Regions from separate parts of the Staphylococcus capitis subsp. capitis genome, predicted to be linked through region 1. Evidence: a T-box and tRNA genes for the amino acid it is inferred to sense, from the RefSeq annotation. Region 1 holds a T-box; the other holds one or more tRNA genes.
The links. The T-box of region 1 lies ahead of V6C74_RS05730 (valine--tRNA ligase). A T-box ahead of a tRNA ligase gene usually reads a tRNA of that ligase, here a tRNA-Val.
Positions count from the first base shown of each region.

Region 2: it encodes a tRNA-Val, which carries the amino acid that the T-box ahead of V6C74_RS05730 (valine--tRNA ligase) is inferred to sense. The anticodon was not compared.

Region 1 covers NZ_CP145263.1:1,132,017-1,136,284, reverse strand. Annotated here, with positions in the region: gene V6C74_RS05730 (valine--tRNA ligase) at 1-2,549, opposite strand, end outside; T-box leader at 2,590-2,837, opposite strand; gene V6C74_RS05725 (DNA-3-methyladenine glycosylase I) at 2,896-3,456, shown strand; gene V6C74_RS05720 (AbrB family transcriptional regulator) at 3,509-4,268, opposite strand, start outside.
Region 2 covers NZ_CP145263.1:723,024-727,291, forward strand. Annotated here, with positions in the region: rRNA gene V6C74_RS03580 (23S ribosomal RNA) at 1-1,487, shown strand, start outside; rRNA gene rrf (5S ribosomal RNA) at 1,557-1,671, shown strand; tRNA gene V6C74_RS03590 (tRNA-Asn) at 1,683-1,757, shown strand; tRNA gene V6C74_RS03595 (tRNA-Glu) at 1,759-1,833, shown strand; tRNA gene V6C74_RS03600 (tRNA-Val) at 1,838-1,913, shown strand; tRNA gene V6C74_RS03605 (tRNA-Tyr) at 1,932-2,015, shown strand; tRNA gene V6C74_RS03610 (tRNA-Gln) at 2,022-2,096, shown strand; tRNA gene V6C74_RS03615 (tRNA-Lys) at 2,100-2,172, shown strand; gene rocF (arginase) at 2,299-3,207, shown strand; gene cdaA (diadenylate cyclase CdaA) at 3,344-4,150, shown strand; gene V6C74_RS03630 (CdaR family protein) at 4,152-4,268, shown strand, end outside.

The DNA of each region.
Region 1 (4,268 bases):
ATTATTTTCTCAGGTGCTTTATTTACAAAGTTTTCGTTTGATAATTTTTTGTCTACTCTATCTAATTCACTTTGAAGTTTATCTAGTTCTTTTTCTAAGCGAGCGATTTCTTTATCCATATCAATAAGTCCTTCAAGCGGTAACACAACTTTACCCGCTACAACTACTGATGTCATAGCTTTTTCAGGAATTTCAACTTCTGTATCAATAGTGAGTTCGCTTGGGTTACAGAATTTGTGTAAATAACTCGCATTATCTTTCAATGTTTGCTTAACGTTATCATCTTTAGTTTGAATTAAAATTGGTATTGATTTAGAAAGTGGCGTATTCACTTCAACTCTTGATTGACGAACAGATTTAATGATTTCAACAAGTTGCTGCATTGTTTGTTTACTTTCGTCAAACATATATTCAGAGTTAACAGTTGGCCAATCTGCGTTAACTATAGTTTCACCTTCATGAGGTAAACTTTGCCAGATTGTTTCTGTAACAAAAGGCATAAATGGATGTAACATCTTCATAATTTTATCAAGAACATAACTTAACACTGAACGTGTAGTTTGTTTCTGAGCTTCATCATCACCATTCATTGGTATCTTACTCATTTCAATATACCAATCACAGAATTCGTCCCAAATAAAGTTATAAAGCGCACGCCCTACTTCACCAAACTCATATTTGTCACTTAAATCTGTTACGGTTTTAATTGTTTCATTTAGGCGAGTTAAAATCCATTTATCAGCCAGCGATAAGTTTCCAGATAAATCGATATCTTCTACTTTAAACTCTTCACCAATATTCATTAAACTAAAGCGCGCAGCGTTCCAAATTTTGTTTATAAAATTCCATACAGATTCAACTTTTTCAGTCGAATAGCGTAAGTCATGACCTGGTGATGAACCAGTAGCTAAGAAGTATCTCAAGCTATCTGCACCATATTCATCAATTACATCCATTGGGTCTACACCATTACCTAATGACTTACTCATTTTACGTCCATCTTCAGCTCTTACTAAACCGTGTAGTAAAACATCATTAAATGGTCTTCTATCTGTGAATTCTAATCCTTGGAATATCATTCTTGCTACCCAGAAAAAAATAATGTCATAACCTGTAACTAAAGCATTCGTTGGATAATAACGTTTAAAGTCTTCAGATTCAGTATCTGGCCAACCTAAAGTAGAAAATGGCCATAAAGCACTTGAGAACCAAGTATCTAATACATCTGCATCTTGCTCCCAATTGTCAATGTCACTTGGTGCTTCTTCCCCTACGTAGATTTCACCAGTTTCTTTATGATACCAAGCAGGAATCTGATGTCCCCACCATAATTGACGAGAAATAGTCCAATCTCTTATTTCTTCCATCCAACGATTAAATGTGTTTTCGAAACGACCTGGGAAGAAATCAATTCTGTCGTCTGTTTTTTGGTTATCTAGTGCTCTTTGAGCTAAAGGTTTCATTTTAACAAACCATTGTGTTGATAAATACGGTTCGACGATTGCACCTGTTCTTTCTGAGTGACCTACAGAATGCGTATGCTCTTCGATTTTAATAACTAAATCTTGATCTTTTAAATCTTGAACAAGTTGTTTACGACATTCGAAACGATCCATACCTTCATATTTACCAGATCTCTCATTCATTTTACCGTATTCATCCATTACGATGATATTTTCTAAATCATGTCTTTGCCCAATTTCAAAGTCGTTTGGATCATGCGCAGGTGTGACTTTCATTGCACCTGAACCAAATTCTATATCAACATATTCATCAGCTAAGATAGGCAATTCTCTACCAACAATTGGTAAAATTACTTTTTTACCAATAACATCTTTATAACGTTCATCGTTAGGGTTAACAACAATCGCTGTATCACCTAACATTGTCTCGGGACGGGTAGTCGCAATTTCAATATAACCTTCACCGTCTGCGTAAGGATATTTAAAGTGATAAAATGCACCTTGCACATCTTCATGAATAACTTCAATGTCAGATAAAGCCGTTCTAGCTTGAGGATCCCAGTTAATAATTCTTTCTCCTCTATAAATTATATCCTTGTTATATAAATCAACAAATACTTTTCTAACAGCTTTACTTAGACCTTCATCAAGAGTAAAACGCTCTCTACTATAATCCAATCCTAAGCCTAGTTTAGCCCATTGTTGTCTAATAAATGAAGCGTATTCCTCTTTCCAATCCCAAGCTTGTTCTAGAAATTTTTCTCGACCTAATTCATGTCTTGAAATACCTTGTTCATTTAATTTTGCTTCTACTTTCGCTTGTGTAGCTATCCCAGCATGATCCATACCTGGAAGATACAAAGTATCGTATCCTTGCATTCTCTTCATACGAGTAATTATATCTTGTAACGTTGTGTCCCACGCATGTCCTAAATGTAATTTTCCCGTCACATTTGGCGGCGGAATAACAATAGTATATGTATCTTTCGATTTATCTTCTGATGGTTTAAAATAACCATTTTTTACCCATTCTTCATAACGACCAGCTTCTACTTCTCTTGGGTCGTATTTCGGTTTCATTTCCATGTAAAAACCTCCTTATAAAATAAAAAAACATCCACCCTAAAAATAGGACGGATGTTCCGTGGTACCACCTATATTCAAGAAAAATAAAGCCTTTTAACATAAACATACTTTATTCTTCGAGCACTTAAGTATAAGATTAACGCTCTCACACGCTTTCACCTACTGAATATTTGTTCAGTGAAAGTTTCATTTTGGGCTACCTTCAATTAAAATCATCTACATATTCACACCAAACATATGCTCTCTTTGAAATGATTAGAATTTACTCTTCCCTATCATTATATTCATTTGCTTATTTATAGTATAATGGATACATCAATAAGTCAATGTATTGGAGGTAAAATTTATGAATGAGTGCGCCTTTGGTACTAAAGATGAAACTTATTTAGAATATCATGATAATTTTTGGGGTCAACCTTTATATGATAGTAAAGAACTTTTTAAGTTAATCGCCTTAGAATCCCAACATGCCGGTTTATCATGGCTTACTATCTTAAAGAAAAAAGAATCCTATGAAGAAGCATTCTATAACTTCGAACCAAAAAAGGTTGCCAAAATGTCTGATAAAGATATTGATCGCCTAATGGAATTTCCTAATATAGTTCATAATAGAAAAAAGTTAGAAGCTATTGTTAGCCAAGCACGAGGTTACTTACAAATTGAAAAAGATTATAAAAGTTTTAGTGATTTTCTTTGGTCATATGTTAATCATCAACCTATTAATATGGGTTATAAAAAAAACAGAGATCGTAAAACAGTAGATGATAAAGCTACACAACTTTCTAAAGATTTAAAAAAATATGGTTTTAAATTTTTAGGTCCTGTCACTGTATTTTCATTTCTTGAGGCTGCAGGATTATACGATTCACATCTTGAAGGATGCCCTGTTAAACCGAGTCATTCTTAGATAGAAATAAACGCATTTCCTATTAACTTAGGAAATGCGTTTTATTATTTATTTAACGAGATTTCGCTCTGAATTTTAAGAAATAATTAATCACAGGTGCAACTAAGAATAGAATGAAGAAAATTCTAAAGATGTGATAACTTGAAATCATTGCTACATCGGCACCAGTAGCTATAGCTACTAAACCTATTTGACTCATACCTCCTGGGGCTGCACCTAAGAATAATTCATTAATTGAATTATGCGTGAAAAGATGAATGATAACCACCATTATAAAAGCCGAAATAATTAACATTATATTCTGAAAAGCAATAGCTACTGCGATACGACCTTTTAAATCATTAAGTAGATGAGCAATTTGAAGGCCTATACGTATCATATAAATCACTTGCGCAGATGCGAGTAACCAATTATCTAAAGTGAAATTTAAATTTGTAGTCATATTCCAAACAATTAAGACAAATATAGGAGCTAACAATTGTTTAGTAGGAAAGTTAATTTTCGCCATCAAGAAATAAACTATTGCTACAGCTAAAAATATTATGATTATTTGCCAAAAATCAAGAGCATGCGTCAATGCTGGAGCTTTACTTACATGTTCCCTAGTGGTATTGTGGGAATCTTGGAAAAAATATGATATCAACGGAACTAATATAACCACAAATATTATACGAGATGTTTGAGTTAAACTTACAACTAAAATATTAGCTTTCTTATCTTCCTCAGCCATAATTAACATTTGGCTTAATGCACCTGGAATTACACTTAAAATAGCTGTTTCCGAATTAACTTGAGCTATTTTCTTAAAGAAA
Region 2 (4,268 bases), 410 kb from region 1:
CTGTACCACCTAGTATCGTTTTAATCGATGGGGGGACGCAGTAGGATAGGCGAAGCGTGCTGTTGGAGTGCACGTCCAAGCAGTAAGGCTGAGTGTTAGGCAAATCCGGCACTCGTTAGGCTGAGCTGTGATGGGGAGAGGAAATTGTTTCCTCGAGTCGTTGATTTCACACTGCCGAGAAAAGCCTCTAGATAGATAACAGGTGCCCGTACCGCAAACCGACACAGGTAGTCAAGATGAGAATTCTAAGGTGAGCGAGCGAACTCTCGTTAAGGAACTCGGCAAAATGACCCCGTAACTTCGGGAGAAGGGGTGCTCTTTAGGGTTCACGCCCAGAAGAGCCGCAGTGAATAGGCCCAAGCGACTGTTTATCAAAAACACAGGTCTCTGCTAAACCGTAAGGTGATGTATAGGGGCTGACGCCTGCCCGGTGCTGGAAGGTTAAGAGGAGTGGTTAGCTTCTGCGAAGCCACGAATCGAAGCCCCAGTAAACGGCGGCCGTAACTATAACGGTCCTAAGGTAGCGAAATTCCTTGTCGGGTAAGTTCCGACCCGCACGAAAGGCGTAACGATTTGGGCACTGTCTCAACGAGAGACTCGGTGAAATCATAGTACCTGTGAAGATGCAGGTTACCCGCGACAGGACGGAAAGACCCCGTGGAGCTTTACTGTAGCCTGATATTGAAATTCGGCACAGCTTGTACAGGATAGGTAGGAGCCATTGAAACGTGAGCGCTAGCTTACGTGGAGGCGTTGGTGGGATACTACCCTAGCTGTGTTGGCTTTCTAACCCGCACCACTTATCGTGGTGGGAGACAGTGTCAGGCGGGCAGTTTGACTGGGGCGGTCGCCTCCTAAAAGGTAACGGAGGCGCTCAAAGGTTCCCTCAGAATGGTTGGAAATCATTCACAGAGTGTAAAGGCATAAGGGAGCTTGACTGCGAGACTTACAAGTCGAGCAGGGTCGAAAGACGGACTTAGTGATCCGGTGGTTCCGCATGGAAGGGCCATCGCTCAACGGATAAAAGCTACCCCGGGGATAACAGGCTTATCTCCCCCAAGAGTTCACATCGACGGGGAGGTTTGGCACCTCGATGTCGGCTCATCGCATCCTGGGGCTGTAGTCGGTCCCAAGGGTTGGGCTGTTCGCCCATTAAAGCGGTACGCGAGCTGGGTTCAGAACGTCGTGAGACAGTTCGGTCCCTATCCGTCGTGGGCGTAGGAAATTTGAGAGGAGCTGTCCTTAGTACGAGAGGACCGGGATGGACATACCTCTGGTGTACCAGTTGTCGTGCCAACGGCATAGCTGGGTAGCTATGTATGGACGGGATAAGTGCTGAAAGCATCTAAGCATGAAGCCCCCCTCAAGATGAGATTTCCCAACTTCGGTTATAAGATCCCTCGAAGATGACGAGGTTAATAGGTTCGAGGTGGAAGCGTGGTGACACGTGGAGCTGACGAATACTAATCGATCGAAGACTTAATCAATATTAAAATGTTTTGCGACGCAAAATCATTACTTACTATCTAGTTTTGAATGTATAACACATTCATTTGTCTGGTGACAATGGCAAGGAGGTCACACCTGTTCCCATGCCGAACACAGAAGTTAAGCTCCTTAGCGCCGATGGTAGTCGGGCTTACGTCCCGCTAGAGTAGGACGTTGCCAGGCAATATCATTAATCCGCAGTAGCTCAGTGGTAGAGCTATCGGCTGTTAACCGATCGGTCGTAGGTTCGAATCCTACCTGCGGAGCCAGGGCTCCTTGGTCAAGCGGTTAAGACACCGCCCTTTCACGGCGGTAACACGGGTTCGAGTCCCGTAGGAGTCACCATTATGGAGAATTAGCTCAGTTGGGAGAGCATCTGCCTTACAAGCAGAGGGTCGGCGGTTCGAACCCGTCATTCTCCACCATTCTTAAGTGAATATGCCGGAGGGGTAGCGAAGTGGCTAAACGCGGCGGACTGTAAATCCGCTCCTTCGGGTTCGGCAGTTCGAATCTGCCCCCCTCCACCATCTCATTGGGCTATAGCCAAGCGGTAAGGCAACGGACTTTGACTCCGTCACGCGCTGGTTCGAATCCAGCTAGCCCAGCCATTAGAGCCATTAGCTCAGTTGGTAGAGCATCTGACTTTTAATCAGAGGGTCAGAGGTTCGAATCCTCTATGGCTCACTTTTAAACACCTTCATTATTGAAGGTGTTTTTTTATTTGATTTAAATAAATATAATTACAATACTTCTTGAAAAATGCAAGCGTATACATTATTCTGAATCTATGTAAATGAAAGGGGTATTGTCATGAATCAACGTATTGAAATTATTGGTGCACCTTCCACATTCGGTCAAAAGAAACTTGGTGTAAACTTAGGACCAGATGCAATTCGTTATGCAGGATTATTGTCACGTCTTAAAAAAATGGGACTTGATGTTATAGATAAAGGTAATATAGAAGTACCAACATTAGATGTAGAGAAATTTAACTCTGATCAAGAAGGGTTAAGGAACTATGATGAAATAGTAACTGTTTCTGAAAATCTTAGCAAAGCTACATCAGAAATAGTAAAGAAAGGAAACTTTCCACTTACACTTGGTGGCGATCATTCAATAGCTGTTGGTTCGATTTCAGGTATTAGTCAACATTACGAAAATTTAGGTGTCATTTGGTACGATGCTCATGGTGACTTAAATGTACCTGAAGAATCTCCATCTGGTAATGTTCACGGTATGCCTTTAAGAATATTAGCAGGTGATGGACCAGATGAACTTGTCAATATAAATGATTTTACGCCTAAAGTTAAACCTGAAAATATCGTATTAATTGGTATGAGGGATTTAGATGAAGGTGAAAGGAAATACATAAAGGATAAAAATATTAAAACTTTTACTATGGCGGATATCGACCGGTTCGGAAAACAAGAGGTGATTGAAAGATCTCTTGAGTATCTAAAATCTAGAAATATAGATGGCCTTCATTTCTCACTAGACGTTGATGCTTTGGATCCCGCTGAAACTCCTGGAACGGGTACAAGAGTAATGGGTGGTTTGAGCTATAGAGAAAGTCACTTTGCACTCGAATTGTTAAATGAATCAAAATTAGTTACTTCAATGGATATAGTTGAGGTTAATCCTCTTATTGACAATTCGAATCATACTGCTGAACAAGCTGTTGCGCTATTAGGTACTTTCTTTGGTGAAACACTTCTATAAATAAAATTGTGAAAGCACGACTTACATGGTATATACTGTGTAAGTTTTTTTATTTTTTAGTCTTTGTTCATATGACACTATTAACAATGATTGGTATAATAATTAATATGGAAAAATATTACCCGGAGGAGATGTTATGGATTTTTCCAACTTTTTTCAAAATCTTAGTACATTAAAAATTATTACTAGTGTACTTGATTTACTGATTGTTTGGTATGTACTTTATCTTCTCATAACAGTTTTTAAAGGCACTAAAGCGATTCAATTACTAAAAGGGATTGTCGTAATTGTTATCGGCCAACAAGTCAGTAAGATGCTTAATTTAACAGCAACCTCTAAATTATTTGATATCGTTATTCAGTGGGGAGTACTTGCACTAATTGTTATTTTCCAACCTGAAATACGACGTGCATTAGAACAATTAGGTAGAGGTAGCTTTTTAAAACGTTATACCAACACTTATAGTCGTGATGAAGAGAAATTAATACAATCTGTTTCTAAAGCTGTTCAGTATATGGCTAAAAGACGAATAGGTGCACTTATTGTTTTTGAAAAAGAAACAGGATTACAAGACTACATAGAAACTGGTATTCCAATGAACTCAGATATTTCTCAAGAGTTATTGACAAACGTCTTTATTCCAAACACGCCATTACATGATGGTGCGATGATTATTCAAGGTAGTAAAATAGCTGTAGCAGCGAGTTATTTACCTTTATCAGACAGTGTTAAAATATCTAAAAGTTTAGGAACAAGACATAGAGCAGCAGTTGGGATTTCAGAGGTATCTGATGCTTTTACAGTTGTAGTTTCAGAAGAAACTGGAGATATATCTGTAACTTTTGATGGTAAACTTCGAAGAGATATATCTAATGAAGTTTTCGAAGAATTACTTGCTGAACATTGGTTTGGCGCACACTTTCAAAAGAAAGGTGTGAATTAAAATGTTAGAAAGTAAGTGGGGATTAAGATTTGTAGCATTAATCCTAGCTATATTTTTCTTTTTATCAGTTAATAATGTATTTGGAAATGTGTTTAATACTGACGATATATCACAGAAA